Regions from separate parts of the Paenibacillus sp. FSL K6-1558 genome, predicted to be linked through region 2. Evidence: predicted binding sites of a transcription regulator. Region 2 holds the regulator's gene; the other holds the start of a gene.
What was found. The regulator LexA, encoded in region 2, represses DNA repair genes until DNA is damaged. The targets are predictions, from matches to a motif close to CGAACATATGTTCG.
Positions count from the first base shown of each region.

Region 1: addB (helicase-exonuclease AddAB subunit AddB) is a predicted target of LexA. The motif match lies at 5,987-6,000, and genes of this name have one in related genera.

Region 1 covers NZ_JBBOCV010000001.1:1,806,885-1,822,829, reverse strand. Annotated here, with positions in the region: gene MHI38_RS07845 (RsmE family RNA methyltransferase) at 1-11, shown strand, start outside; gene mtaB (tRNA (N(6)-L-threonylcarbamoyladenosine(37)-C(2))-methylthiotransferase MtaB) at 14-1,360, shown strand; gene MHI38_RS07835 (NUDIX hydrolase) at 1,464-1,901, shown strand; gene MHI38_RS07830 (Na/Pi cotransporter family protein) at 1,983-2,984, opposite strand; gene MHI38_RS07825 (class I SAM-dependent rRNA methyltransferase) at 3,519-4,895, shown strand; gene MHI38_RS07820 (hypothetical protein) at 5,219-5,839, shown strand; gene addB (helicase-exonuclease AddAB subunit AddB) at 6,065-9,568, shown strand; gene addA (helicase-exonuclease AddAB subunit AddA) at 9,565-13,938, shown strand; gene MHI38_RS07805 (exonuclease SbcCD subunit D) at 14,040-15,224, shown strand; gene MHI38_RS07800 (SMC family ATPase) at 15,221-15,945, shown strand, end outside.
Region 2 covers NZ_JBBOCV010000001.1:981,816-997,760, reverse strand. Annotated here, with positions in the region: gene MHI38_RS04165 (YolD-like family protein) at 41-241, shown strand; gene MHI38_RS04160 (hypothetical protein) at 980-1,336, shown strand; gene MHI38_RS04155 (hypothetical protein) at 1,333-2,073, opposite strand; gene MHI38_RS04150 (hypothetical protein) at 2,266-2,580, opposite strand; gene MHI38_RS04145 (aldehyde dehydrogenase) at 3,070-4,374, shown strand; gene lexA (transcriptional repressor LexA) at 4,532-5,158, opposite strand; gene MHI38_RS04135 (LysM peptidoglycan-binding domain-containing protein) at 5,452-5,829, shown strand; gene MHI38_RS04130 (DUF896 domain-containing protein) at 5,925-6,134, shown strand; gene MHI38_RS04125 (hypothetical protein) at 6,267-6,779, shown strand; gene MHI38_RS04120 (HAD family hydrolase) at 6,808-7,599, shown strand; gene MHI38_RS04115 (ABC transporter permease) at 8,213-9,142, shown strand; gene MHI38_RS04110 (carbohydrate ABC transporter permease) at 9,155-10,027, shown strand; gene MHI38_RS04105 (ABC transporter substrate-binding protein) at 10,075-11,709, shown strand; gene MHI38_RS04100 (GntR family transcriptional regulator) at 11,816-12,490, shown strand; gene MHI38_RS04095 (cupin domain-containing protein) at 12,559-13,104, opposite strand; gene metH (methionine synthase) at 13,343-15,945, shown strand, end outside.

The DNA.
Region 1 (15,945 bases), 830 kb from region 2:
GGGGAATGTAATTATGCCATCCGTGGCGTTTTACACCTTGGGCTGCAAAGTTAACTTTTATGATACAGAGGCGATTTGGCAATTGTTCAAAAACGAGGGCTACGAACAGGTAGACTTCGACGAACAGACAGCCGATGTCTATTTGATTAATACGTGTACCGTAACGAATACAGGTGATAAAAAGAGTCGTCAAATTATCCGCCGTGCCATCCGTCGCAATCCGGATGCGATTGTAGCGGTAACCGGATGTTATGCACAGACATCTCCTGCCGAGATTCTGGATATCCCTGGCGTGGACCTGGTCATCGGAACCCAGGATCGGGATAAAATTTTGCCATATGTAAATGAAATTCAGGAATCCCGTCAGCCCGTCAATGCGGTCCGTAACATTATGAAAACACGTGTATTTGAAGAAATGGATGTACCGGATTTCGCGGATCGTACGCGTGCGTTCCTCAAAATTCAGGATGGTTGCAATAACTTCTGTACCTTCTGCATCATTCCGTGGTCCCGTGGATTGTCCCGTAGCCGTGAGGCAAACAGCATTGTTCAGCAGGCACATCAGCTCGTACAAGCGGGTTACAAAGAGATTGTCCTGACGGGTATTCATACAGGTGGGTATGGAGATGACATGGATAACTATGATCTGACCGACTTGCTGTGGGATCTAGACAAAGTGGAAGGTCTGGAACGTATCCGGATCAGTTCGATTGAAGCAAGCCAGATTGATGACCGGATGCTGGATGTTATTAAACGTTCGGATAAATTGGTCCGTCATTTCCACATTCCGCTACAAGCAGGAGATGACACGGTTCTGAAACGTATGCGCCGCAAATATACAACCGAAGAATTCTATAACAAAATGTTGCGTATACGTGAGGCTATGCCGGATGTTGCGATCACGACCGATGTTATCGTTGGTTTCCCTGGCGAAACAGATGAGATGTATCGTAACGGTTACGAGTTGATGCGTAAAATCGGTTTCTCGGAAATGCACGTATTCCCATACTCCAAACGTACAGGTACTCCGGCAGCGCGCATGGAGGACCAAGTGGATGACGAAATCAAAAATGCACGTGTGCATGAGCTGATTGAACTGTCTGAGCAGATGCAACTGGAGTATGCTGAGAAATTCGTTGGGCAAGTGCTCGAGGTTATTCCTGAAGGTGAAGCAAAAGGCCGCGAAGGCAGTGGCAAGTTGCACGGATACAGTGACAACTACATTCAACTGGTGTTCGATGGAACGCCGGATATGGTAGGCAAGGTTTGCCGCGTGAAGTTGACTGAAGCCGGTGCCAATGAAAGCCAAGGTACGCTGGTTCGTGTACTGGAAGAGAATGTGAAACCCGCCGCGATGTAATTCAGGCGCTATGTACAAGGATTTCATTTCCTTGGGGAAAATACCCGAGGAGATGAGGTCCTTCTTTGCCAAGAAAAGAAATTGAAGTCAGATGGGGGAAAACATTATGAACAAAAAAGAAATTTCAGCAGGCGGCGTTGTATACAGAACAGCTGAGGATGGCCAGATTCAAATCCAGCTCATCGTAGACCGTTATGGTAAAACGACACTTGCCAAGGGCAAAATGGAAGATGGAGAAACGATCGAACAGACGGCGCTCCGAGAAATTTTGGAAGAAACGGGTATGGTGGGCTGCATTGTGGAGCCTATTAATATTATTGCCTATACGTACGAGCATGCCGAGTTTGGTCCAGTGGACAAAGAAGTGCACTATTACCTCGTGGCAGCAGAAAGTGGTGACTTGCAGCCTCAGATCGAAGAGATTAAAGGTGTGGATTGGTATGCTCCGGAAGAGGCATGGTCCAAACAGCGGCAGAATGGATACGATAATAACGATGACATTTTGCGCATTGGCTTGAACAAACTGGGCATTAACGTATAAAACAGCACGACATTACGTTTGAATGATGGTCTACTGACCTACACATTCTGTCGCCAATAATGCGGATATCGTGAGGACTTATTAAGCGACAGGTTTCTTTGCCGACGGGGCAAGCACAGGTGTTTTTTTGTGCCAGATGGGCAAGTAACAGAACGGTAAAGCCAGCAATGAGCTGATGATGTTAAAAAGGGTCTGGGCATGCGCAATCTGTGCCCCGTGGTCCGCTGACAGCCAGGCTGACGCTGCATGCAGCTGGCCAATCAGCGGCATAAACAGCAGTGCTCCCGCAATGTTGAGTACAACATGGGAGGCTGCTACAAATTGGCCTGCGGAAGCTCCGCCCGCGGCTGCAATAACAGCGGTGATACAGGTCCCGACGTTAGACCCGATCACAATGGCGATGCCGATCTCTACAGGCAGTACGCCTGTCGCTGCTAGTGTAATCGCCATGCTAATAACTGCGGCACTGCTGTGAATCAGCGCAGTCAGGCACGCACCGGCAAGAAAACCCCACCATAGGCTATCGGTCGAACGCTCCAGAAACCATTGGAATACACCCATGCTCCGAAGTGGAACGGCGATGGATTGCATGACTTGAATGCCCGTCATGACGAGAGCAAAACCTGCTGCTGCAAGAAAGTTGAATTGGATCGTCGCTAAAGTACGGCGAGTACGTTCAGGAGCAATCTGGTTGCGTTCACCAAGGATAACAAAAACAGCCCAGCCTGTTAGAGATATAAGCAACAAAGGCAGTGCGGCACGTCCGATCTGAAGACCGACAAGCTCTGTCGTTAAGCAAGTTCCAATGTTGGTTCCCAAGATAATGCCGAGTGTGCGTCCGTAGGTAATTAAGCGCGCATTAGCTAGTCCTATGGTGAGTACCGTTACGGCAGTGCTGCTCTGTAGTAGAGCGGTCGCGCCTGCACTGAATGCCATGCCCTTCCATGGGGCAGAAGTGGCTCGGTTTAACCAGCCTGCCAGCATCGGTCCCGCCATGCGCTGTAGCGCTGTCTCCATCAGCTTCATACCGCCAAAAAAGATTATAAGTCCATATAACAGAGGCAGAATTACTTCTCTGAACATTCCGAATCATTCCTCCCGTCCCATTCCTTATCACTTATCCTATGAGGAAGCAGAGACAAGCATGACAAGCACAAGAGGAATTGAAACTGCCATCCCCCATTCAAAAGATACGGTGATTCGGCAAACGTAGCGGAGGGGGCGAAATTGAATCCGAAGAAGCGAAGTGCTCGCCTGAGAGCTTTCTGAAAGAAAGCTACATCGGAAGCATAGGCTTGTCACCGGATTTTCCCTTTGAAGAAGGGAATCCAAAAAATCTGGAAACAACAGCGATCGTAGAATCAATTCGTTCCCGGAGTGTCATAAAACTGCCAGCTCCCAATTCAAAAGATACGGTGATTCGGCAAACGTAGCGGAGGGGACGAAATTGAATTCGAAGAAGCGAAGCGCTCGCCTTTGACATCGGATTTTCCCTTTGGAGAAGGGAAACAGAAAAATCCGAGGACAACAGCGATCATAGAATCAATTCGTCCCCGGAGCGGTCTTTGCCGTCCAAACCTATCTTTTCAACTAACTTACGAAAGAAGTGGATCAATCTTGCCATCCGTAACACTGGAACGAAGCCGCAAAAAGCGGCTGGAACATGCACATCCCTGGATTTTTAAAAATGAAATTGCATCCGTAGACGGCAACCCGGAACCGGGCGATATCGTCAATGTACTGAATCATCAAGGCCGCTATTTGGCGACAGGTTATTATAATCCGGCTTCCCAGATTACCGTTCGTGTAGTCTCGTACCAGCCTTTGGAGTTTGAACAGATGGATACCGCCTTTTTTGCGGCTCGTTTCCATGACTGTCTGCGTCACCGGGAACGCTTCATTCAGGATGGCGAAGCCTACCGTCTTGTTTATGGTGAAGCTGATTTCCTACCTGGATTGATCGTTGACCGGTTTGGTAGCATTTTAGTTGTGCAGATCCTTACACTAGGTATGGACCGTTGCCGTGAAGCGATTGTCCAGGCTCTCATTGAAGTGATGCAGCCGGAAGGTATCTATGAGCGCAGTGATGTATCGATCCGTGAACTCGAAGGCCTGGAGCAGATCAAAGGACCACTCTATGGGGAATGCCCGCGTCATGTGACTGTGACTGAAAATGGGCTACTTATCAAGGTTGATATCGTGGAAGGACAGAAAACGGGTTACTTCTTCGACCAGCGTGAAAACCGGGCTGCCATTGAACCATTGATGAAAGGCTGGGGGTACAAAAGCGGCATCACCGTGCAACAGGTCGAGCATGAAGGAACAGAACAGCTGTTGCCTGTGAACAAGGGTGGCAAAGTGGTTACTTTTCCGTATTGGGACGGTGCCACCGTGCTTGAATGTTTCTCTCATACCGGCAGCTTTACGCTGAATGCGTGCAAATATGGAGCGAAAAAAGTAACCTGTCTCGATATTTCCGAGCATGCGATCGAGAGTGCGCGAACGAATGTGGAGCTAAATGGATTCACAGATCGGGTCGAATTCGTGGTAGCCGACGCCTTTCAATATCTGCGTGAGCAAGTCAAAGGACTTGATGAGCGCAATGCGCGAGCACGAGCATCTGAGCAAAAGGTAGATACTTCCAAAGCGTTGTCCAGTGCTGGAAAAACGTTTGATGTCGTTATCCTTGATCCACCTGCCTTTGCCAAAACAAAATCAGCTGTCAAAGGGGCTTGCCGCGGCTACAAGGATATCAACTTGCAGGGCATGAAACTGGTCAACGAGGGTGGATATTTGGTAACCGCAAGCTGTTCCTACCACATGCGTCCTGACCTCTTCCTGGAAACGATTGCGGATGCAGCTGAAGATGCAGGTAAGGTATTACGTTTAATCGACTGGAAAGCAGCTGGCAAGGATCACCCGCAAATTTTGGGCGTAGATGAAGGGCATTACCTGAAATTCGCTATTTTTGAAGTGAGAAGCAAAAAAAATTAAGAATACTCTAAATTATAGAATGACACATGTACCCTGTGAGATAGACACTTTAAAAAGTCCATCTTATAGGGTATTTTATTATGAGAAAAAGCTTGGTCTTGGCGAGTAGCTTATATTATTGGTTGAAAAGGAACAGCGTTCACTCTTCGTCCTGACTCGTTTATGTCTAGGTTAACAACCGAAGGAATTAATTTCGAAAAAGGAGGAGGTCTGCTCGATATGGTTACGGGGATATTATTTGAAACGCGTAATTATAGACGTAGCAGGCGTACATTGACATGCGAAATCTAAAAGAAGGTATTCGAAAACAATTTTATACTGAATTGGGGAAATTCATTGCACCGGAAGGGTATGTGGAATATAGAGAGGCTGATTCGAGCCCAACGGACTATACTTTCAAAAAAAATGTTAAGCCGGGTGTAGTTTGGAGCTTACATAGTCATCTCACTCATTCAAAACCGCCATATGCTGTATTTACAATCATGGCCTGCCGTTATGAAGCTGCCACTGAACGTTTACGTACTTTTCTTGAAAAGCATCAAATCACGTTGATCTCAAATGCTCCAGTCGGCTTCGGCAATAGTGTTGAAAGGTATACACAGCAAAAACATTCTGTTCTTGTTTCCTCTGAAAATATACAAGAAGCTGCTCAGCAAACAGCAGACAGGTTCAAGGAAGCTGAAAGCAAGTATTTGCTGCCGCGCATAGATCAAGCTGTTGCTGTTGATGAATATTTGACCAAACGACCGCATCACTGGCCTACGGGTGATCTTTTTAACTGCTGTGTAACGATTTTAAGCTACGGGTTGCTTACCAATGATCGGGCATTAGTGCAAAAGGGGATCGAACGTACATTTGAGATTTTGAACAAGCCGGGATATAGCCAGAGAAACCGGGATTTTTTCGAGGCCTTACAGAAGGTTGTAGAGCATGAATTCATTTAACGAAATTGTAAACTTGAAAACAACTACTAGGCGTATCTGTCACCGAGTTTGGTAATAAACGTCAATCCATAGGGAGCTGCTGGCTGTATTGAACAGGCGGCGGCTTTTTTTAATAGCCATATTGTGTTCTTATTAGGTGGATCATGGCAAACGTATGTTCCGAAGCGGAGAAGGTATGGTATACTGGAAATTAAAATCTTGTACGTGCAGTTTGGAGGATGACACATGTCCGTACGCTTTGTTATTGGCCGGGCAGGCAGTGGTAAGAGCACACTGATTACCCGAGAAATCACATCTCTGCTTAGGCATGAGCCCCAAGGAAAACCGTTGATTTTACTCGTTCCCGAACAAAGCTCGTTCCGGACAGAGCAGGCGCTGGTATCTTCGGGAGATATCAAAGGTACGATGCGTGCCGAAGTTCTTGGATTTCGTCGTCTGGCTTATCGCGTCATGCAGGAGGCTGGCGGTTCTGCTCGCGTTCCGATCGGAGCCGAGGGCAAAAAGATGCTTTTATATAAAGTCATTCAGCGTAGGAAAGAAGAACTGAGACTGTTTGCTGCTTCGGGAAGCCAGCTTGGCTTTATCGGGGAATTGACTAATTTATATAGTGAGTTTAAACGTTATGAAGTTCATGCTTTGGCACTCGAAGAAGGGCTTGCAACATGGAGCATCGCATCGGCCTCACCTATTTTGAAGGATAAGCTCCATGATTTGAATCTGATCTACCATGATTATGAGAAGGAATTGGCGGATTTATATATAGATGATGAAGATACATTGAATGAACTGACAGGTCGTTTGCCAGAAAGTACATGGTTGCAGGGGGCCGAGGTCTGGATTGACGGATTCCATGGATTCACTCCGCAGGAGATGAGTGTAATAGGACAGCTCATGTTACAAGCTTCGTCTGTAACGATTTCCCTGACGCTTGATCGCACGTACGAACAAGGTGTGCTCCCTGGGGAACTTGAATTATTTTATCCAACGGCAAGTGCATATGTGCGTCTCAAAGGAATGGCTGAACATTTGGGTGTGTCTGCCGATACAACTGTTCTCCATGATGAAGTCTTGCCGAGATTCAAGGAGCGGCCAGGGCTTGCCCATCTGGAGGCCGGTTTTGATCGGCGTATTCGCTGGAGAAGTCAGGGTGAGGATTCAGGTATACGCTTGATGGCTGCGGAGAATCGCCGGGCAGAGCTGGAGGGTGCACTACGTGAGATGCGTCGCCTAACCCAAGAAGAAGGAGCAAGATATCGGGATATGGCGGTATTGGTTCGCGGATTGGAGACCTATGCTGATATTGCGGAACCGTTATTCAGGGATTATGATGTTCCGGTCTTTCTGGATCGAAGACGAAGTGAGTTACATCATCCATTATCCGAATTTATTCGTGCTGCATTAGATATCGTCCGCCGTAACTGGCGTTATGAGGATGTTTTTCGCTGTGTCAAGACGGATCTGCTGCTTCCGCTCGATGGTTCCATCACGCGTGAGGATATGGATCAGCTGGAGAACTATGTGCTTGCTTGCGGTATTCATGGATATCGGTGGAACGATGGAAAGCCGTGGAAATATGTGCCGAGTCTCTCACTGGAGGATAATGCACAGGAAGAACGAAGCCGAGGACGAGATGCGGTGTTATCGCTGATGGAAAGCTGCAGAACCTTGATTACGTCGGCACTCGGCACGTTTGAGAAACGAATGAAAAAAGCAAAAACGGCTACTGCTCAGTGTGAGGCATTATTCAGACTGTTAGAGGATGCAGATATTGCGCATAAGCTGGATCAGATGTCTGCTGAAGCCAAGGCACAGGGAGACCCGGAGCGTTCCAGAGAGCATCGTCAAATGTGGGGGGCCGTGTTGGATCTTCTTGACCAGATGGTCGATATGATGGGCAATGAACGCCTGGACATCACTTTGTTTGCGGGCATGATGGAGACGGGACTGACTGAGCTCAAGCTGGGGCTTGTTCCCCCGGCCCTTGACCAGGTGCTGTTTGGTTCGATGGATCGTACTCGTCTGCGTGATATGAAATATGTATTTATTCTTGGGGCGGTTGATGGGGAATTGCCAGCGATCCCTCAGGACAACGGAGTACTAACGGAGCAGGAAAGATTGTTGCTGACAGAGAGAGGTATGGGTCTGGGACCTGGTGCAACGAGACTGATGCTGGATGAACGTTTTCTCATCTATACCGCTCTGACCGCTGCCAGCAAGCAGTTATGGCTGAGCTATCCTGTCGCAGATGATGAGGGTAAGTCATTACTCCCTTCCGAGATTGTGCGCCATGTACGCAAAATGTTTGGATTGCAAGAGCAGCCTTTGCTTGCTCAGCCGCCCGTCTCGGATCTGGAATCCGTGCACCTCTCTTACGCGATTCATCCAGAACAAAGCCTCTCCATGCTGATTGGACAATTGCGCAGATGGCGTAGAGGAGAAGACATTCCTGAAATATGGTGGGCCGTCTACAATTGGCATGTGAACCGGGAAGCGAGTCGTCCTCAGCTGGAGCGGTTGCTGGGTTCTGTCTTTTATCGTAACCGTGCGCGGCGACTGGATACTTCGACCAGCCGCAGGCTGTACGGTACGGAGGTGAGAACGAGTGTTTCACGGATGGAGCGGTTTGTAGCCTGTCCATTCTCTCATTTTGCATCACATGGACTGAAGCTGAAGGATCGGCAATTATATCGCCTCCAAGCTCCGGATATCGGGCAACTATTCCATGCTGCACTGAGTCAACTGGCGATGCGCCTGCGTGAGGAAAATCGGAGCTGGGGCAGTCTGACACCCGAACAATGTCGCCAGGAAGCCGAGCAGACGGTGGAGCAGATCGCTCCGCAACTCCAAGGAGAAATTTTGCTTAGCACAAAGCGTTATGGGTATATCTTCCGCAAATTAAAAGATATCGTCAGCCGGGCATCCGTTATTTTGGGCGAACAGTCCAGACGCGGTAGTTTTGAACCGATTGGATTGGAGCTGGATTTTGGTCCAGGGAAACCTTTGCCGCCGTTGCGTTTTGAACTGGAGAATGGGTGTGTACTGGAGATTGTCGGCCGGATCGATCGCGTGGATGTCGCTGAAGGAGAGAACGGTCTGTTGTTAAGAGTAATTGACTACAAATCAAGTCAGACCGATCTCAAGCTTCATGAAGTCTACTACGGGCTATCGTTGCAAATGCTCACCTATCTGGAGGTGTTGCTTAGCGCTGCTGAAGAGTGGTTAGGAGAAACGGCGATGCCAGGAGGCACCCTCTATTTCCATGTGCATAATCCACTATTGCAATCCGCAAACGGCATGACATCGGAACAGGCAGAACAAGAACTTCTGAAACGTTTTAAAATGAAGGGTTTGCTGCTCGCTGACCGTGATGCTGTTGCTCAAATGGATAATACCCTTGATAAAGGACATTCCGCCATTATTCCGGTGGCATTAAAAGCAGATGGCAGCTTTTATAGCAGTGCTGCTGTCGCGACGCCAGAACAATGGGATACGCTGCTTGCTGCTGTTCGCGGCAATATTCGTGAGATTGGAACTCGTATTACAGATGGAGATACAGCCATTGAACCCTATCGGATACAGCAGGAGATCGCCTGTACGTTCTGTTCATACAAATCACTCTGTCAGTTTGATGAAAATATTGAGGGGAACGACTATAAACTGCTGTCCAAACCGGGCAAACAGCAAGTTTGGGACATGTTGTCTCACAGCAAGGAAGGGGAAACGTTATGATGCATATGCCTAAACCGGAAGGCAGCTTCTGGAGTGATGATCAGTGGAGCGCCATTGCTGAACATGGAGAAGATATTCTGGTCGCCGCGGCTGCAGGATCGGGAAAAACGGCTGTTCTGGTGGAGCGTATTATTCGCAAAATCGCAGACCCTTCCCAAGGATTCAGCGTGGACCGCTTGCTGGTAGCCACGTTCACGAAGGCGGCGGCGGCCGAGATGAAACAGCGTATTCGCGAAGCGCTGGAGCGTGCGCTTGAGGAGCAACCGGAGGAGGAGCATTTGCGCAGGCAGTTGTCGTTGCTTGGACGAGCATCCATTACAACGCTGCACTCCTTCTGTATGGAAGTCATTCGCAGGTATTATCAGCAGATTCCGCTAAATCCGGCTTTTCGAATTCTGAATGAAAATGAGGCTGAGATGCTTCGTCAGGAATTGCTGGAGGAGTTGTTTGAAGAAAAGTATGGCGAAGAAGACGAGGGCAGTACGTTTCGCGAACTGGTGGACTGGTTCAGTGGAGAGCGAAATGATGATGCAATGCACCGGCTAGTACAGCGTTTATACGATTTCTCGCGAAGCCATTCCTGGTCAGATCACTGGCTGATGGAGATGGCTGAAGCTTTTCAGGTGGAAAGTGTAGAGGCACTGGGGCAATCGGCATGGGTGCAGAGCATTTTACGGGATGCGGCTCTCGCTTTAAGCGGGGCGGCGGGTTTGTTGCGTCAAGGGATTCAGATTTCGTTGCAACCGGAGGGTCCTGCACCTTATGCGGAGACACTCAAAGAGGATTTGGCGATGGTTGAAGAGCTTTTATCCGCTGTTGAGGTCATGCCTTGGGATAGGTTGCCTGAGGTGTTCCAGCCAGCTGCATTCGGCAAATTGAAGCCTTGTAAAAAAGATCAGACCGATCCTGGGCTACAGGAACAGGTGAAGGAGTTGCGGGAAACGGCCAAAAAGGCTGTCGCTGACCTGAAAGGTTCACTTTTTGGCAGGAGTGCATTCACTTTTTGGCAGGAGCTGGAACAGGCTGCGCCGCTGATGCGGGAGCTTTCCCGTCTAGTTAGCACCTTTGGCGAACGGTATCTTCAGGCGAAGCAGGAACGCGGACAAGTGGATTTTAACGATCTGGAGCACTATTGTCTGCACATTTTGCGCCATGAGGATTCGACCCCTGAACATTCAATGCCGTCAGATGCGGCGATGGAATATCGTGCACGTTTTGATGAAGTGTTGCTCGACGAATACCAGGATACCAACACGGTTCAGGAGGATATCGTTAGGCTAATCTCCAGAGAAAATCCAGGTAATCGATTTATGGTTGGTGATGTTAAACAGAGCATATACCGTTTCCGCTTGGCTGAACCGGGTCTGTTCATGAACAAATATCGTAACTACACTCCGAGTGTTCATGTGGATACAGGTGATAACGAAGAGAGTGGTACAAGAACGGGTATAGCAACGGGAACAGGGAAACGAATCGACCTTGCCCGCAATTTCCGTAGTCGTGCCGAAGTGGTGCATTCCGTCAACGTCATATTCAGACAGTTGATGAATGAAGGGGTCGCTGAGATCGCTTATGATGAACGAGCTCAGCTGGCTTACGGGGCTTCCTTTCCAACAGATACACTTGGAAGTGAGGCCTACACACCTGAGCTTGTGTTAATTGATCGCCAAGGCAGCGGAATCGATGGTTCGGAAGGTACGGAAGACGGTGTGGATGCAACCGCAGTTGCAGAACTGGAGAGTGCCGAACTCGAAACGGCTCAATTGGAAGCGCGCGCCATCGCAGGGCGTATTCGAGAGATGGTCGGAGAGACAGACAAGCCTGCGCTGAGTGTGTATGACAAGGCTTTGCAAACGATGCGTCCGGCACGTTATGGAGACATTGTTATTTTGTTGCGTTCCACGCTGATGTGGGCACCGCTGATGATTGAGGAATTCAGACAGCAGGGTATCCCTGCAGGTGGAGAGCAGAGCAAGGGATATTTTCAAGCTACGGAAGTGGAAGTGATGTTATCTCTGTTGCAGCTTGTGGACAATCCAAGACAGGATATTCCTCTGGCCTCCGTACTTCGTTCTCCCATGGTTGGGTTAGATGAAGAAGAGCTTGCTCAGATTCGTCTGGGGGATAAAAGACAGTCCTTCTATGATGCCGTTGTTTCGGCTACAGGGGAGTGGAGAAATGCCCTCGATGTGACTGGTCAACGTTCTGAGTCGGGAAGGGATTCGTATGTTGACGATTTGGTTCAGATGCAGTGGCCAGAAGGCTGGTCCGAAATCGAACAGGCTCAGCGTCAATCCGCTGTTACTGCGGAGATGGAGATTGATTCAGAAGAATATCTGCAAACTGAAATTGGTGAACAAGATGCAGGCTTTATGGGTGGAATAGAAGAAAAAGAACTCGCGCACTCGCAGTTGCAACAGAAACTCATTCATTTCATGCGTCAGTTGGAACAGTGGAGACTTGAGGCAAGACAAGGCAGTTTAAGTGAGCTGATCTGGCGCATTTATAGGGAAACCGGATATTTGGATTGGGTTGGCGGGCTTCCTGGTGGGCAGCAGCGTCAAAGTAATCTGAAGGCTCTGTATGATCGGGCGCGTCAATATGAGGAAGCAACTGCAAACCGCGGGCTGTTCCGGTTCCTGACTTATGTCTCAAGACTACGGGAAAATGGCGGAGACCTGGGCACCGTAGCCAGCGGTTCAGGGGAACAGGATAATGCGGTCCGAATTATGACGATCCATCGAAGCAAAGGGTTGGAGTTCCCGATTGTGTTTGTTGGCGGTATCTCCAAAATGTTTAATCAACAAGATCTGCATGCACCGTTTCTGATGCACAAGGAACTTGGCTTTGGGCCGAGGTTTGTGGATCGTGACAACAGGGTGGCCTATCCTACATTAGCCAATCTGGCTATTCGTCGCCGTGCTCAGTTTGAACTGCTGGCGGAAGAAATGCGAGTGCTGTATGTGGCTTTAACCCGTCCAAAAGAAAAGATGGTGCTGGTAGGCACCGTGAAGGACGCTGCCAAAAAGGCACAAACCTGGTCACAGGTTAAAGACAGTCCAGAGCTTGCGCTACCCGATTATCTGCTTGCTGCGGGACGAAATTATCTGGATTGGATCGGGCCAGCGCTGATCAGACACCGGGACGCCGCGGTGTTGCGTGAGCTTGCAGGTGATCGTGATTCTTATGCGGCTTGCCTTGCGAGTGATGAATCACGCTGGAGCATATCCGTGGTTGCTGCGGATCGGGTATCTCTCCAGCAACACGCCGACCTTGTGGAGCGTGAAGAAGATGAATTAACTGGATTGCGGAGAGAACGATTGGCTGCTCTGCATGCGGCGAAACCCGTCAGATTAAACCCATCGACAGAAGTGATCGATAACACCGGGAGCATACAAGCCAATCCGGTTTCAGAGATTGAATCGGTAACGACAGATCAGAAGACGGATGAACGGACAGAACTAAAAGCGAACAGTGAAGAGGTTCTGGAAGTTAATGTTCAAAATGCACTTGTGCGTGAGATAGATAAGCGGCTTTCCTGGACCTATCCATATGAATCAGCTTCACAAGTGGCGGCGAGCACTTCAGTAACCGAAATCAAGAGTCTGTTATCGACGCAGGAGGATACTTCATACCCCGTTATGGAAGAGCTGCAGGAGCAAGCTTGGACTGGAGGCAGTGATAGTAAGTGGAATGGAAGCAATGATAGTAAGACGAGTCCAGCGACACAAGCTTCGTTCAAATTACACTTGCGTCGTCCCAAATTCATGGGAGAGCGGCAACTGACAGGAACAGAACGGGGAACGGTGTACCACACGCTCATGCAGCATCTCCCTGTAGACGGATCTGTTGTGGATGAAGTGATTGTTGATGAGACGATTTCGCGCCTGCTGGCGATTCAAATATTGCTTCCTTATCAAGCAGAGGCGATTGAACGAAGTGAACTGATTGCTTTTTTTGATACACAACCAGGAATGGAGATGTTGCGTGCGGCGTGGATTCGAAGGGAAATCCCGTTCACGTATGGTCTCCCGGCAGATCAATCTCCTGAGGAATGGATTCGTGGGTTACGGCCAAACGAGGAGCAGGAGATACACAGTGAAAACGATAGAGTACAGGCTGTGCTGCAGGATGAAACGGTGCTCGTCAGGGGGATTATTGACTGTCTCTATGAGGTTGATGGTGAACTTGTTCTGCTAGATTACAAGACGGATCGAGTGCTTGAACATCGCGGAGGAGTGGAACCTCTGGTTGAAAACTATCGTTTCCAGCTACGGCTGTATAAACGGGCAATTGAAGATATATTGGGTCGCCAAGTCGACCACATGTGGCTTTATTTTTTCGATGGCGGTCATGCGGTTAAATTATAAAAGGTTTAGAGAGTTTTTGCGTTTTGAATACCTCTTGTTCAATGAGCGACGGGCGAGAGATGGAATGATAGAAGATGTAGTGGAAAGAGGTGGAGCGGACGATGCGTATCTTGCATACGGGAGACTGGCATCTGGGGAAAACACTGGAGGGACGAAGCCGGCTTCGTGAACAGGAGGATTTCGTCGATGAACTCGTCAAAATAGCCGACGATCAGCAGGCTGATGCCATATTGATGGCTGGGGATGTGTACGATTCGGTAAATCCGCCTGCGTCGGCGGAACAGCTGTTTTATGAGGCGGCAGCACGTTTGACTGAAAACGGCAGGCCACTTGTTGTCATTGCAGGCAACCACGATCAACCCGAACGTGTAGCCTCGGTAACTCCGCTTGTGAACAGACAAGGAATTACGTTAGTAGGTACACCGGTGTCAGAGGCTGTGACTATTCATACTCGTCGAACCGGGGAGACAGCACATATTGCGGCTTTGCCCTATCCATCAGAAGCGAGATTAAATGAGCTGTTAACTACAGATGGTGACGAAAATGTACTACGTCAAGCATACAGTCGCAGAGTAGGGATGTTAATGCAACGTTTGGCTTCTTCCTTTCGTCCGGATACAGTGAATCTCGCTATGAGTCATATATATGTACTAGGCGGAGTAGAGAGCGATTCTGAACGGCCTATCCAGGTGGGTGGAGCGTACACCGTAGACCCTTCTTCCCTGTCTACTGGTGCTCAATACACGGCTCTGGGACATCTCCATCGTGCGCAAGCCGTCAAAGGAGACGGTGTGATTCGGTATAGTGGTTCTCCCCTGGCGTACAGCTTCTCGGAAGCGGGGCAGAGCAAATCCGTTACGATGATTGATCTTACGCCAGGCGGAGTCGCACAAGTAGAAGAAGTATTGCTTGCCTCAGGCAACCCGCTTGTTCGTTGGAAGGCGAGAGGTGGTCTGGCAGAAGTGTACCGTTGGCTGGATGAGGGGCGTGACTCACAGGCATACATTGATATGGAGGTCTGGTTGGAGGATGCAATGTCTCTAAAAGAGATTCAGCAGTTGCGTAAAGCTCATGAGGGTATTATCCATATTCGTCCAGTATATCCGGAGATGGAGGCCGCAGGGTTCATAGAACAGCGTTCAGAACTGCCTGTGCATGAACTTTTCCGCAAGTTTTACCAGCGCCAAACGGGTGGAGCCCTACCAGAAGATAGTCTGGTACAGCTTTTCCTGGAGCTGGTCGATGAAGATGAGCCAGGCGTGCGTGAGGAGGTCGAAGGCCGATGAGACCGATTTTATTGAAAGTCGCCGGGCTACAAAGTTATCGTGAGATGCAGGAGATTGATTTTACGGTGCTGACCGAAACAGGTTTGTTTGGTATTTTCGGGCCTACCGGTAGCGGAAAATCTTCTTTGCTTGATGCGATCACCCTTGCCATGTATGGCAAGGTGGAACGGGCAGTCAATGGTACACAAGGCATTATGAACCATGCTGAAGATTCGCTATCGGTTGCTTTTACATTTGAGCTTGCTTCGGCAGCGGGAACTCGTAGATTTCGGGTCGAACGGCGTTTTAAGCGTAACAATGAAGTGTCCGTTAGTAATACGGTCAGCAAGTTTATTGAAACGATTGATGGGGAAGATCAAGTGCTTGCTGATAAGCTGGCAGAAGTCAATCGGTGCGTTGAAGACGTCATTGGTCTGAAAATGGATGATTTTACGAGAGCCGTAGTATTACCGCAAGGGAAATTTGCCGAGTTCCTTTCCCTGAAAGGCAGTGAGCGGAGGCAGATGCTGCAACGGCTCTTTCATCTGGAGAAGTATGGGGATCAACTCGCCATTAAATTAAGTCGGCGGGTCAAAGATAATGATATGGCTCATCAATCCCTTGCTGCGGAGCAGCAGGGACTTGGCAATGCCAGTAAAGAAATGCTTGAAGAAACAAAACATTTGCTTAAGGCAGCGGTTCAGTACGCCGAATCCTCACGGAAAGAGCTGGATTCGGCGGT
Region 2 (15,945 bases):
ACTGAAGGATAACGGATTGTATGAGACATCCAGAATGATTATGCCTGTACACAGAGAAGCATGGTTGGCTCAGTGCGAGCAACAGAAGAGACGTGGCAAGCCAGATTTGGACGATCAGGAAATGCAACGGATCAGTGAATTACTTGTTGACTCTTATAATAGAAGTAGTACGATTGATTTGATATTATTTAACCCTTTCTTTGAAGAGCCGCTCTCAGTAGTAGTTGTGGTGTGGGATTAAACTCTGCACGGTGTGAAATAAAGTTGATGCTAGAGGATGAGTTCCGCTGGGTTTCTTTGCCGAAATTGTCTCTGTTAAGTAATGAGATTGTAGCGCATTGGAATTGCGAACGTAATACTTTATAATATCTGTATAAGTACATTAATTTAATTATTTTCGATTTAATCAGGCAATATAGAATAGATTTATCGCATTTAATGTCAGAGTAGTAATGAAAACAAAATGAATATTTGAAACGAGTTTCTTCATTATAATAAGAAAAAAAGGGCGCCCACAAAAGCGCCCACAAAATGCCCACAAAAGTCTGAATGATTATGATTAGTTTTGAAAAGTTGATCATTGATAATACTTGTTTTAAGCGGGTTTCAAATGGTGAATGATACACTTTGAAAGCTAGGAACATAAACCATACACAAGTCCACCAATGGGAACGCGATCAATATATCACGTTGTACTAATTGAAGAAACCTTGTAACTACGGGGTTTTGAAAGAATAAACCGGGGGACGTTTTGAGAGACTTGCACGTCTATTGAGGTTGCGTCCCCCAAACGTCCCCCGGTTTTTGATTTTCTGATCCAAAAATAAGGGAAGTGTACTCTTGATACTTATCAATGTTTCTCTTTTCTAGCTTTATAGAAATATGAGCATTCACATCGGATGTAATTTGCACACTACCATGCCCAAGTTGCTCTTGCACATTTCCATGGAGTTATTACTTGTTAAGGAGAATTGTACATATGACAAGCAAAATTAAAGATTTTACGGCAAACACATTGTTTGTAGAAAACTTAGAATCATCAAGATTAAAAGATGGAAAAGTCAAGAAGAAAGGTTTTGTGGTTTGGAAACTACGTTCTATTCTTTTAGCTTTCTTATTGATTTGGTGTCTATCCGCTGTACTGATTTATCTGTGTTTTGACAGCTGGGGCAGTAGAGGAACTTTTGGAGATTTGTTTGGGGCCATTTCCTCCGCTGTGCTTTTTTTGTGCTTAAACAAAAAAAGAAACGGCACAGGACTTTTCTATACCGTTTCACATTTAATTTTCTATACTCATTTTGTCTTTGCTCGAGGGAGGTTTTTTTGTATTCCTTAGTAAGATTGAAGTGAAGACCATGGTGAATCGTTGATAACATAAAGCTGTAATTTGTAATCAGTACTGAAATTACCGTTGTATTTCACGTAAGTAAAAGAAAAGGTTGCTTTGGCTGGGGAGTCATATGTTTGATATTGCTGAACAATATAAGGCTGAACCTGATTACTTGCATATCCTGCTGCCACATCTACAAAACCGTCAAAAACCTTTGATATATAATCATAACCACCGTTTACCAATACATAGTCCGCATAAAATTTAGCTTTCACAAAAACAGTTTCTTCTTTAACAAGTGCATTGTAGTATTTTTTATAACCACTTCCGCTTACAACCCAACCAGTTCCATTATCAACAATCATAGGTGTAATCATGTCAGGTTTAGCAGTAGGTTTAACAACTTCTAAAGTAGCAGCAGTAGCATCAAAAGTAGATTGAATTACAGAACCATCAGGAAAAACTATTCTCTTAACCTTTAGCTTCTCAGAGTTAATATATTCTTCTGTAACTCCAGTATCTTTTTTCTCTGGATTATCTGAATCTGGAATACCACCAGCTTCAATTTTTTCTATAAGAGAATCCCTTACCGCATCTGATATACCTAAATTCTCCGCGTATTCTGTGATTTTTTTAAGTTCATCCTGTGATAGTTGAACCTTAACTGAATTGCTTGCAAAGATGCTTGAGGAAAAAGTAAATAACATAATAATAGACACAGCAACAGTTAATATCTTTTTCATGTTAACTCCTCCTAAAATATAATTATAATAATTAGTTAAATTTAATTCATTCAAAGATTATTAATTTAAATCAGAGCCTTGATATTCGATCAAAAACATGCAGATACAGCTAATAAGCTAGCAAGTAATTTCTTTATCATACAATCTTCGCTCCCTTTTATTATGCTCATGAATTCATTCTAAAAGAATAAATTATTCCATCTTAGTTACGTAACCCTCATAGTTTCCATAATATAATCCGTTTGAATAGGTAGTAGATGTTAATGTTAATCTTCCATACCAAACGCCATCAGCATAAGTGTAGGTCTGTGGAACATAACTTGCATTTCCATATTTATTGTTAACGTCTGAGTATCTTACATATTTCTGGGTTGCCTGAATCGTAATACTTTGTGAAGTTAATGAATCTTGAGAAGAGGGTGAAGCGGCAGCAAATGATGTTGGAACAGCGACGATTGCCGCAATAACAGTTAAAGCTCCAAGTGAATACATTTTTTTTTTATACAAATACCTCCTAAGATTTGTAATGAATTAATAAAACTTTACTCTTTAAAACTACCATATTATTCAATGTAAAATAATAACATTTGTCACATGGTTTACTATATTTATCCTCAGATCACAATTAAACATATATGAAGATAAAATAAGAAAGTCAAAAATCAATATGTCAAGCCTCTGCATTAAATAAGTTAGAAGGTATGATTTATATTTGTGCAAAGTAAAAGTAAATAGTTATATTATTGTGAAATCTCTAAATGAAAACTAAACTCAAATAAGAACATGAAGAGTTAGAAATATAATAAATTCAATATCTGAAAAATTCATAAAAGAGTTAGCGGAAAAAATAAAGAAGTATGCGTCATACTTTCCACTTATTTTGTCTTTTGACATCTGTCCTGTTTCAAAACTATGTTGATAGTTTCATATATAAAAGATATAATTAATTTGATTTTGAACAATATAATTTTTATAAATTAATTGGAGATGATATTTTTGGAACAACAAGCGAAGCAACTTGTGACTACACAACGTACGTTTTTTAATACAGGACAGACTAAACAAGTGGAGTATCGGATTCAGGCTTTGCAAAACTTGAGAGAAGGGATCGAGAAGTACCAGCAACGTATTCTGGATGCGCTTCGTGCTGATCTCAATAAATCAGAGGCTGAAGGATATGGCTCGGAGATTCGCATTGTATTGGGTGAATTGGATTACACGCTGGAACATCTGCGTGAGTGGGCTACACCACGTAACGTTCCAACGAGCCCTGCAATGCCAGACGCGGCTAGTACGATTTACCCTGAGCCTTATGGAGTTGCTCTGATTATCGCGCCTTGGAATTATCCGTTCCAACTGGCGTTTGGGCCGCTAATCGGTGCAATTGCTGCAGGGAACTGTGCTGTGATCAAACCTTCTGAGCTTACACCAGCGACGTCTCGTTTAATTAACGATCTGATCCAGGACATATACCCTGAGGAGTACATTGCTGTTATGGAAGGAGAGGTTGAAACGAGTACAGCACTGCTTAATGAGAAATTCGATTATATTTTCTTTACAGGCAGTACGGGGGTCGGTCGTATTGTCATGAAAGCTGCAGCAGAGCACTTAACTCCAGTGACGTTAGAGTTAGGCGGTAAAAGTCCAGCCATTGTGCATCGGGATGCTGATCTGAAACTGGCAGCACAACGTCTTGTGCGCGGTAAATTTCTGAATGCAGGTCAAACCTGTGTTGCACCGGACTATTTAGTAGTAGATGAACAGGTACATGATCAATTCATCGAGGAAATCAGAGCCGAGGTTCGCGATAAATTTGGGGATGATGTGATGCAAAATAAGGATTTTCCTCATATCGTTAACACACGTAACTTTGATCGTTTGACCGCTTTCCTTACGAATGGCAAAACTTTAATGGGAGGGCGTTCGAATCGGGATCAGCTTATGATTGAACCGACTATTCTTGGCGATATCGATTGGGATTCACCAGTAATGAAGGAAGAGATCTTTGGACCTATTCTGCCCATATTTACGTATCGTGATTTGAATCCAATGCTCGATGAAATCGCTCGGCGGCCTAAACCACTCGCTTTGTATTTATTTACTGAAAATGAAGCTTTACAGGAGCAGGTATTGAATCAGGTTTCTTTTGGTGGAGGCTGTATTAATGAGACTCTATCTCACATGACCTCGCATTATTTGCCATTTGGCGGTGTGGGAGAGAGTGGCATGGGTTCTTACCATGGACAACAAAGCTTTGAAGTATTCTCACATCACAAAAGCATTCTTAAACGCACTAAATAATCTCTTGTTCAGCGCATGCACTTATTAGAGTAGATGGTTAGTAAACGATATGCCCCAACTATTAGAGTAAAAGAAAGAGGTTGTCCTGTTGATCAGGGCAACCTCTTTCGTATTCTATCGGGTAGAACGTATTAGCAATTTAATAAACCAATATGCATTAATGAATATCGCGGAAAAGACCAATGACCTTGCCTAGAATACTAACGTGTTTCAACCGCAACGGTTCTAATGTAGCATTTTCCGGTTGAAGGCGAATGTGATCCTTTTCCTTATAAAAAGTCTTCACTGTTGCTTCATCGTCCTCAGTCATGGCAACGACAATGTCACCATTATCAGCGGTTTGTTGCTGACGAACGATTACATAGTCTCCATTAACAATACCGGCTTCAATCATACTGTCCCCAACAACGGAAAGCATAAATACTTTCTGTTCTCCTACATAATGTGTAGGAAGTGGGAAGTAGTCTTCAATATTTTCTGTTGCCGTAATCGGCACACCAGCTGTTACTTTACCCACGACCGGAATTCGTGCAACGCTGTGGGCGAACTGATGAGAATGCTCAGACTCTTCCTGGCTTAACAATTCAATCGCTCTTGGTTTGGTTGGGTCACGTCTGATTAACCCTTTCTTCTCCAAACGATCCAAATGTCCATGCACTGTGGAACTGGAAGCCAGTCCAACGGCTTCGCCAATTTCTCTTACGGAAGGAGGATACCCCTTCAAACGGACTTCATTTCGTATAAACTCCAGGATAGCCTGTTGCCTGCTGGATATCTTCGACATACCGTATCAACCCCATTTTAGTAACGTTTGGGAAAATTATAACATAGAACCTCCGTTCGTACAAACATAAGTTCTAAAGAAATCATATTATTTCTACTTTTTTCGATTCAGACTCATTAGTTTTTTTGGAAAAGAGAGTTTAATTGTTCATTACGCGAGAATTTTAATATGAAAAAAGATGTTTTAATGTCGAAAAAAGAGCGAACAATTGTTCTAAAAAAGTCTTGAACAAAACAAATGTTCGTGTTATATTGATTTCAAGAGATAGGAACAAACGTTTGGAGGCGGGGCAAATGAGATATTCTACGTATCAGAGCATTTATAAACCAGTAAATTCAGAAGCTGTAAAGTCTAATATAGGGCAATTCAGAACGTTCGTGACACGACTTAAGTTTTCTAAGGGTTTGATTAAACTGGCAATTGCTTTATTAATTATATTTATTGGATGTAGTACAGTGCTAACTGTTTTTGCTGGTAATGAGAATGATCTACTACCTGGCGGTAAGATTGCTGTATCACAGGGAGAAACATTGTGGAGTATTTCTTTGGAACATAAACCAACGTCGATGGATACACGTGTATATATAGAAGCAATCAAAAAAGTGAATCAACTTGAATCAGCAACAATCCAGACAGGACAAGTACTAATATTACCTCAGTTTGTTAAATAGAGTGCGCATCTGCATAGGTTGGCGCGTGCTAACTTGACAAGCCGCCTTTCTCATGTCAAAGTTAATATGACTTTGTATTTTTGGAGGGGACAAGCTTGGATATAGATAGTCTGGTAGCACGTATTAACGAATTGGCTCGCAAGCAGAAATCCACTGGACTATCAGAGGAAGAACTTGCTGAACGTGCCAAATTGAGAGAAATTTACCTAGGTAACATTCGTAGCAACTTCAGACAGCAACTCGATTCAATTGAGATTGTTGACGACGACAAGGGCCAAGGCCACCAAGGCAAACTCAAACATTAATTTACGAAACCTAAACATATCGTTATGATATTTAGGTTTCTTCATGTTAGCTGGGGATGCTTACTATAAGGGGGAACATCGGTTTGCAGTATAATTATGTAAGCCGATACAAGACACATAAGGGGGATTCACATGTCACGGCGTTCGTTCGAGAGAACGGTTCGGAAAAATTCGAAGCAATTGAATCAGCAACGTAAAAAAAGCGGTCAACCAATCACAGGTAATCCAGGTGAGGATATTTACAAAGGCAGAAGCCTTTTGTTCCCTATCTTTTTAATTGGTTTGGCGTTTTTGTATCTGTTCATGAGTACTTTTTTAGTGAAAGCACCGATGACAACCTGGGATTGGGTCACAATGCTGCTCTATGTATTTTTGGCTGTCATTTTTATGTTGCGCCGTCCTTACGTTAAAATTAGCAGTAATCGGATCATTACAACGAAGGGGAATCGTGAACGATCGATCGGGGTTGACGATATTATCAAATTCCGTTTTGAGCCAGGCACTGTTGTTATTGAACACAACAGTCGTGGAAAAAGATGGGTTTTCACCAAGTTGTTAAATCGTTACGATACAGAAGCGATTACCGAGCGGTTGCTGAAATTTGCAAAAGCACACCAGATTACCGTAGAAACGATTGATAAGTAATTAATGTGTAAAGGGGCAGTTGATCGGAATGGCGTTAAAAGCGATTATGTTTGACCTGGATGATACTTTATTATGGGACGAACGGAGTGTACGAGAAGCCTTTCATGAAACTTGTCTAATTGCTGCAGCAGAAACAGGTGTTAATGCTGAGGCACTCGAAGAGGCTGTTCGTAATGAAGCACGTGAACTATATGAATCTTATGAAACGTTCCCTTTTACCAAAATGATTGGAATTAACCCTTTTGAAGGACTTTGGGCGAACTTTACGGGAGGAGAACAGCCGGAATTTCGTCAGCTTGAACAATTGGCTCCAATTTATCGCAAGGAGTCTTGGCGCCGTGGTTTACTAAAGCTGGGTGTCGATCATGATGAGCTTGCAGAGCGCCTGGCCTCTAAGTTTGGTGCAGAACGTAGATCGAGACCTCATGTATATGAAGAAACGATGGAAACGTTGCGCCATTTGCAAGGTAAGTACAGATTGTTGCTTTTGACTAATGGATGTCCTGCTTTACAGCAAGAGAAACTTGATGGTGTTCCAGAGTTATCTCCCTTCTTTGATGAGATTATTATCTCAGGTAGCTTTGGTAAAGGTAAGCCAGATCCATCCATTTTTGAGCATGCGCTAAGTAGACTGGGTGTTCAACCAGAAGAAAGTATGATGGTAGGCGATAAGTTAACAACAGATATTCGTGGTGCGTTGTCTTCAGGTATTCGTGCAGTATGGATTAACCGCGAAAACAAAACAAATAATGAAAGTTATTCACCGAACCACGAGATTAAACATTTGTCTGAATTAGAGGGGCTTATCGCAAATTTTTAAAATCATAGATGACATAAAATCTTCGCCCAAATAGCTATTCATTTAACATTGGTTATGACATGAATGATCGTTTGTTCATGTATCGTAACCAATGTTTTTTTGTTTTAATACATTCCATATAAGAGTGTTTTTAATGCATTGTTAGGGGCGATTATTTAAATTTTTAATGAAAAGTTATTGAAATTAAAAAAAAGCTGCTTTAGAATACAACTAACATACTAGTATGACTAGTTTTTATTTATACAATATTCGAGACCATTCACTGATCAAACTACAAGTACATTTTCAGATGCATGAAAGAAGAAAAAGGCGAATGATTTAACAACCGTTTTGTAAGCGCTTTATAGAATGACTGATTCAATTCAACGACATTCAAGCAATGCATGCTCAGTCAGGTTTCACACGATTGCATATTCTTGGGTGTACATATATTCCGAATTGATACCGTTTACATTTTTGATTTTGTAGTGGAGGTGAATCGAATAGACAGGTATCCTCTGCAACACGAGGAGAGAGAAAGACTTGTCAAACAACGATTATAGCTTTTTTTTAATCAAGCATGGATCGGAGTGAATGGCACATGAAGTCAGAAACATCTAAGGCAACGATACCGATGATATCTTCACGTAAAGAAAGCAAGTTGCGAACAGCTACCATATTGATTCGTAAAGATTGGCAGTTGTACTCGCTACTAGTTCTTCCCATCATTTATCTGATTATTTTCAAATATGGCCCGATGTTAGGCAACATAATCGCCTTTAGGCGATTTGTACCGGGTGGCAGTATTTTTGGAGAAACCTGGGTTGGATTACGATACTTCAAAATGTTCATTGAGGACCCAACGTTCTGGCGGGTTTTCAGTAACACACTTATGCTCGGCGGGCTTGCGTTGTTATTTACGTTTCCCGTGCCGATTATTTTCGCACTGATGCTTAACGAGGTGAAGAGCAAACGATTTAAAAAATTTGTTCAAACAGCGTCGTATCTGCCTCACTTTCTATCGATTGTTATCGTAGCCGGCATGATTCTGCAATTAACGGCAGTGAATGGTTCGATCAACGGTCTGGTTGCATTTTTTACTGGCGATAACATTCCATTCATGCAACGTGCAGAGTGGTTCAGAACCATCTATATCTCTTCTGAAATCTGGCAGGGTATGGGTTGGGGAGCTATTTTATATCTGGCAGCACTAACTACGATTGATGAATCTTTGTATGAAGCAGCACGAATCGATGGAGCGAATCGCTGGAAGCAAACGATACATGTAACCATTCCAGGCATTTTGCCAACGATTGTTACGTTACTGATTCTAAACATGGGGAACTTCCTGGCTGTAGGCTTTGAAAAAATCTTGCTTTTGTATAATCCGCTTATTTATGAGACTTCCGATGTAATTTCGACTTATTTGTATCGTGTGGGTCTTGAATCGAGCAACTTCAGTTATGCAACGGCCATTGGGTTGTTCGAATCGGTCATTGGACTAACTCTGGTATTCACTGTAAACGCTATCTCACGCAAACTGACACAACGAAGTTTATGGTAAAGGAGGAACACCATGCAGGAATCACGATCATACAAGGTGTTTAAGGTATTTAATGTAACATTCTTGCTATTTATTGTTTTTATTACACTATATCCATTCCTGAATGTTGTTGCACAATCCTTCAGTAGTGAAGCGTACATTAACTCAGGTAAGGTAAGCTTGTTCCCGAGAGGGTTCAATGTGGATACGTATAAAACCATTTCAAAGGATAACATGTTCTGGTTGAACTATAAAAATACGATCCTTTACACAGTGGTGGGGACTTTAATCTCAATGTTTATGACGACGATTTTTGCTTATGCATTGTCTAAAAAAAGATTGATGGGACGTAAATTTCTGACCATGTTTGCCGTGTTTACGATGTTTTTCAGCGGGGGTCTGATTCCTAACTACGTTCTGATCAATTCCCTTGGTTTTAATAACACCATGTGGGCACTGGTTGTCCCAGGTGCAATCAGCATATATAACATGCTCATCATGAAATCCTTTTTTGAGAACATGCCAGAAGAGTTAGAGGAAGCAGCCGCCATTGACGGGTTAAACACATACGGTATTTTGCTTCGTATCATTTTGCCTCTCAGTAAAGCGGTCATGGCCACGATGGTGCTGTTCTACGCTGTTGGACATTGGAACTCCTGGTTCCCTGCCTTCTTGTATTTGGACAAAAAAGAGCTGTTTCCGGTCACGATCTATTTGCGTAATATGATTGCCGGGGCAACGAGTGGTGCCACTGCGGGAGCAACCTCTGCGGACAATCTGACTCAGATTGCTGCCAACATCAAATCGGTAACGATGGTGTTAACGATCCTGCCTATATTAACAATCTATCCATTTGTACAGCGATACTTTGTAACCGGTATCATGTTGGGTTCTGTTAAGCAGTAACCTTTTCACACATAGGTTTGGAAACTAAACAAAAGGGGATGAATGGATTGAAAAGAAAGCCTCGTAAACTGATTGGTAAGATGATTCTGGCAATGACAATGTCCGCTGTACTTGCTGCTTGTAGCAGTGGTGCCGGGACTGGCCCAGATGTTACCGAAGTGGGCACGAAATCAGCCATGGAGAGTTATAAAGTGGGCGAAACCTTCAAAGCGACGGAACCATTTAATCTTTCTATTTTGTATAGTGATCATCCGACGTATCCTTATAAAAAAGACTGGCTGTTATTCAAAAAAATATCGGAGATGACGGGAGTTACGTTGGAGCCAACCATCGTGCCGATGAGTGACTATCCACAGAAGCGATCGCTGTTAATCAGTTCTGGCGATGCTCCGCTCGTTATTCCAAAGACTTATCCGGGTGAAGAATCTGCTTTTGTATCTTCTGGAGCGATTCTGCCGATCAGTGATTACATTGATTTGATGCCAAACTTCAAGGACAAAATTGAAAAGTGGAAACTCGAACCTGAACTTGAAGGACTGCGTCAGGAGGACGGGAAGTATTATGTTTTACCGGGATTACATGAGGAAGTATGGCCTGATTATACACTGATCATAAGAACAGACATTTTTAAAGAAAATAATATTGCCATTCCTACAACTTGGGATGAACTCTATACCGCAGCCAAAAAATTAAAAGAAATCTATCCGGACTCCATTCCATTTTCAGACCGTTTCAAATTCAACAGTACACTTGGCATTGCAGCTACGGGTTTTGGGACTAAGGCTGGATGGGGATATGGAAATGGCTTGATCTACAAAGCCGACCAGGATGAATTTGTTGCCACGGCAACGACGCCAGAGTACAAGGAATTGCTGACGTTTTTTAACAAAATGGTTGCAGAAGGACTCCTTGATAAGGAAAGCTTCACGCAAGACGATGATCAAGCTACTCAAAAGTTCGTTTCGGGTAAATCATTTATTATTAACGGTAACTCGCAGACACTTGTACTGCATCGAAATGATATGAATAAAACGTTGGGTGAAGGGAAATTCTCGATTGCTAAGATCACAGTTCCGGGAGGGCCGAAAGGGCAGCTGATGTCGGGTTCTAGACTCGAAAACGGTGTGATGATTTCCGGGAAGATTAAAGATAGTGACAATTTCAAAGCGATTTTACAATTTATCGACTGGTTGTATTACAGTGATGAAGGACAGGAATTTGCGAAGTGGGGTGTAGAGAACGAGACATACACTAAAAAAGGTGGCAAACGCAAGTTAGTAGATGATATTAATTACAATGGTTTGAACCCTAAGGGTACGAAAGACCTTCGCGTTGACTTCGGATTCTCTGGTGGTGTATTTGCTTACGGTGGAACAACAGACCTGCTTCAATCCATGTTTAGCGAAGAAGAACTTGAGTTCCAGAAAAATATGAAAGAGACAAAGGAAGTGATTCCGGCTGAACCACCTATCCCTTATTCTTCCGAAGATCGTGAACGTGTAACACTGATGAGCACGCCGCTCAAAGACTATACAGACCAGAATACGTTGAAGTTTATTATAGGTGAACGGAAGTTATCCGAGTATGATACATTCCTAAAAGAGCTGGAGAGTCAGGGTTTGTCCAATTATGTGAAGATGGCGAACGACACTTATAAGACGTATAAGGAAAACAAAAAGTAATTTGTAAGATTTGAAGCCGAGCTACCGTTTCGCTAAAGTTATTTAAAGTGGAGCGGTAGTTTGTGCTAATATGAAAGGAATATGGCTGAGAGAAAGAGGTCAAGGCATGGCATTTAATCAGAAAACAAGAGGCTCTACCAGGACGTATTCTTATAATTTGCTCAAAGAACGAATTCTTCATCTGGAGCTTGAACCAGGTACCAAAATTTCCGAAAAAGAGATCGCAGATGAATTACAGGTGAGCCGCACACCGGTGCGAGAAGCTTTTATGAAGCTTGCCGAAGAAGAACTACTGGATATCATTCCACAGAGTGGCACTATTGTTTCGCATATTAACCTGGAGCATGTGGAAGAAGGCAGGTTTATGCGCGAGAAGATGGAGAAGGAAATTGTCATGTTAGCCTGTACTTCGTTTCCTGAAGAGTACATGTTCAAATTAGAAACCAACATTGCCATGCAGGAAGTGTGTATTGGAAAAAAGAACTTCTATCGACTGTTCGAATTGGATGAGGAATTCCACCAGATTTTGTTTCAGGGCACTGGAAAGCTACGGACGTGGAAAATGTTGCAACAATTGAACATGCCATTTAATCGATTACGATTACTCCGTTTAGCAGAAGACTCGAATCTAGAAGTGATTATCTCTCAACATAAAGAGATTTTGAGGCTGGTTACAGAGCGTCAGACGGAGGAAGCGGCACAGGTCATGGAAGCACATCTTAGGCTTGTAGTATACGAGCAGGAGATTTTAAAGGACAAGTATCCTCACTATTTCATCTAGGTTATCACACTAACCCCCGACTCTTATGAGCAGGGGGTTAGTTAAGCACGTTAACTTTTTAATCAAAGTTAGGCGTTTTTGATAAACGTTGGATCAGGATACGGATCGGCGATCCAGCCATCTTTTTCGATGAACAGGCGCACCGCAATAATTTGTTTGTTCTCCATTAAAGTGAAGAAGTGCGGTGTGTTTTCAGGAACGGAAATGACGTCGCCCGGAGACAGTTCTACATTAAAGTAACCTGTATCATCAGTTGCTTTAATGACAAAGATACCTTTACCCGCAACAATTGCACGGATTTCATCTTCCGCATGCGTATGGATTTCTTCGAACTTGGCCAGTTTCTCTTCGATGTCAGGTGTTTGCTCGGAAAGGGTAATGACATCCCAGATTTGATACCCGCGGCGTGCCGCCAAGTCTTTGATCTCATAATCGAAGGTTTCTAATACTTCTTGCTTCTGATCATCCGTTAAGCCGAAGTTGTTTTGCAGTTCCGTGTTTAATTTGGAAGCGTCCCACTTCTCGTATAATACGTCATATTTGTTCAAGAAATTTCGAACGTTCTCGTCTCCAGTGATTCGTTCGTTCGTATTTCGGATAACAATTTCAGCCATGCGCTTTCCCTCTTTTCCACTTGGATTAATTGATATTATATCGGATTGCTCAAAATTTGTCGATTCACAATTCTGCTTCATTCCTGCAAATCCGCGACCTTTCGGGAGCAAAACCGATCTTTCACATTAAGTAAGTTTCTGTTAAACTAAGATTTAACGTTTTGCGGGGGTGAAGATATTGGATAAGCTTAGTCTACACGATGCAATAAAACAACGAATATTAATCCTCGACGGCGCAATGGGGACAATGATTCAACAAGTGGATCTGACCAGCGAAGATTTCGGCGGTGAAGATCTGGATGGATGTAATGAAATGTTGGTGCTAACCCGTCCAGACTTGATCCAACGTATACATGAGGATTATCTGGAAGCCGGTGCCGATTTAATCGAGACCAATACATTTGGTGCAACTTCAGTGGTTCTCGCTGAATACGATATTCAAGATCGTGCACGTGAAATAAATCTCGAAGCGGCCAGAATTGCAAAAGCAGCTGTTGACCGCTTCTCCACACCGGAGTCGCCACGATATGTGGTCGGAGCGATGGGACCAACAACCAAAACGCTGTCTGTGACTGGCGGGGTGACATTCCAAGAGCTGGTGGACAGTTATTTCGAGCAGGCCCTCGCTTTAATAGAGGGAGGCGTTGATGCGCTACTGCTTGAAACTTCACAGGATACTCTTAATGTCAAAGCAGGTAGTATCGGTATTCAGCAAGCATTTGATCAAAGCGGTATCAAGCTGCCTCTCATGATCTCAGGAACCATAGAACCGATGGGTACGACCTTGGCCGGTCAGAACATCGAATCTTTTTATATATCCTTAGAACACCTTAACCCAATCTCGGTAGGACTAAACTGTGCGACGGGTCCGGAGTTCATGCGTGACCATATTCGATCTCTGTCTGGCATGGCATCTGTAGCTGTGAGCTGTTATCCCAATGCAGGTTTGCCTGACGAGAATGGTAACTATCACGAATCACCGGATTCACTTGCGCAGAAGATCGGTGCTTTTGCAGAACAGGGTTGGTTGAACATTGCAGGAGGATGTTGCGGAACAACGCCAGCACATATCCGGGCCATGCGTGATACACTCGCCAAATACCCCCCAAGAGAATTGAACGGAACACACCCGCCTGCATTGTCGGGAATTGAACCGGTATATGTCGAACAGGACAATCGTCCATATATGGTTGGTGAGCGCACCAACGTGCTTGGTTCACGGAAATTCAAACGACTAATTGTCGAGGGCAAGTACGAAGAAGCTTCCGAAATTGCCCGGGCTCAAGTGAAAAACGGTGCACACATCGTTGACGTCTGCGTACAGGACCCTGACCGTGAGGAAACGGAAGATATGATCAAGTTCCTTGAACTTGTGGTCAAAAAAGTAAAGGTTCCGCTGATGATCGACACAACAGATGCCTCAGTTATTGATACAGCGCTTCAATATTCTCAAGGGAAGGCGATTATTAACTCCATTAATCTTGAGGATGGCGAAGAGAAATTTGAGTTGGTAACACCTTTGTTGCATAAATATGGCGGAGCGGTAGTTGTCGGAACGATTGACGAGCGTGGTCAGGCGATCAGCCGCGAGGACAAGCTTGAAGTAGCCAAACGTTCGTATGATTTGCTGGTGAACAAATACGGGTTGAAGCCAGAAGACCTGATTTTTGATACACTGGTCTTTCCGGTAGGAACGGGTGATGAGCAGTACATCGGATCTGCAAAAGAAACGATTGAAGGTATCCGTATCATTAAAGAAGCGTTACCAGAGTGTCATACGATTCTGGGTATTAGTAACATCTCCTTTGGTTTGCCTGAGGCTGGTCGTGAGGTGCTAAACTCCGTGTTCCTGTACGAATGTACTAAAGCAGGGCTGGATTATGCCATCGTGAATACCGAGAAGCTGGAGCGCTACGCGTCCATACCGGAAGAAGAACGCAGACTCTCGGAAGAGCTTTTATATAATACAAACGATGATACTCTGGCTGCCTTCGTAGCGGCATTCCGTAACAAAAAGGTAGAGAAGAAAGAAAAAATCTCGAACCTTTCATTAGAAGAACGTCTCGCATCTTATGTGGTTGAAGGAAGCAAAGAGGGTTTGTTGCCCGATCTGGAGCAAGCTCTAGCCAAATATACAGCGCTTGAAGTCATCAACGGTCCTTTGATGCGCGGCATGGAAGAAGTCGGGCGTCTCTTTAACAACAATGAGTTAATTGTAGCGGAGGTTCTTCAGAGTGCAGAAGTGATGAAGGCTTCCGTCGCATATTTGGAGCAGTTCATGGAGAAGAACGAAACTTCTGTCAAAGGAAAGATCATTCTTGCCACCGTTAAAGGGGATGTACATGATATCGGTAAGAACTTGGTGGAGATCATCTTGTCCAACAACGGTTACCGGATCATTAATTTGGGTATAAAAGTACCACCAGAGCGTATTATTGAGGCGTATAGGGAAGAAAAAGTGGACGCTATTGGCCTCTCGGGTTTGCTCGTTAAGTCTGCTCAGCAGATGATTCTTACCGCTCAGGATCTGCGCACGGCTGGTATTGATGTGCCAATCATGGTAGGTGGAGCGGCATTGACTCGTAAGTTTACCAAAAACCGGATTCGCCCTGAATATAACGGCATGGTAGTCTATGCGAAGGATGCAATGGATGGTCTGGATCTGGCCAATAAGCTGATGAATCCTGTGACACGGGAAGCCATGCAAGCAGAGATGGATGCGGAAAAAGAAGCCGATGCTTCAAATGTAGGAGAGGTTCAAGCACTACCTGAGTTAACCCGGGTAGAACGCTCGGCCATTTCAGCTGATCATCCTGTGCTTGTACCCCCTGATTTAGATCG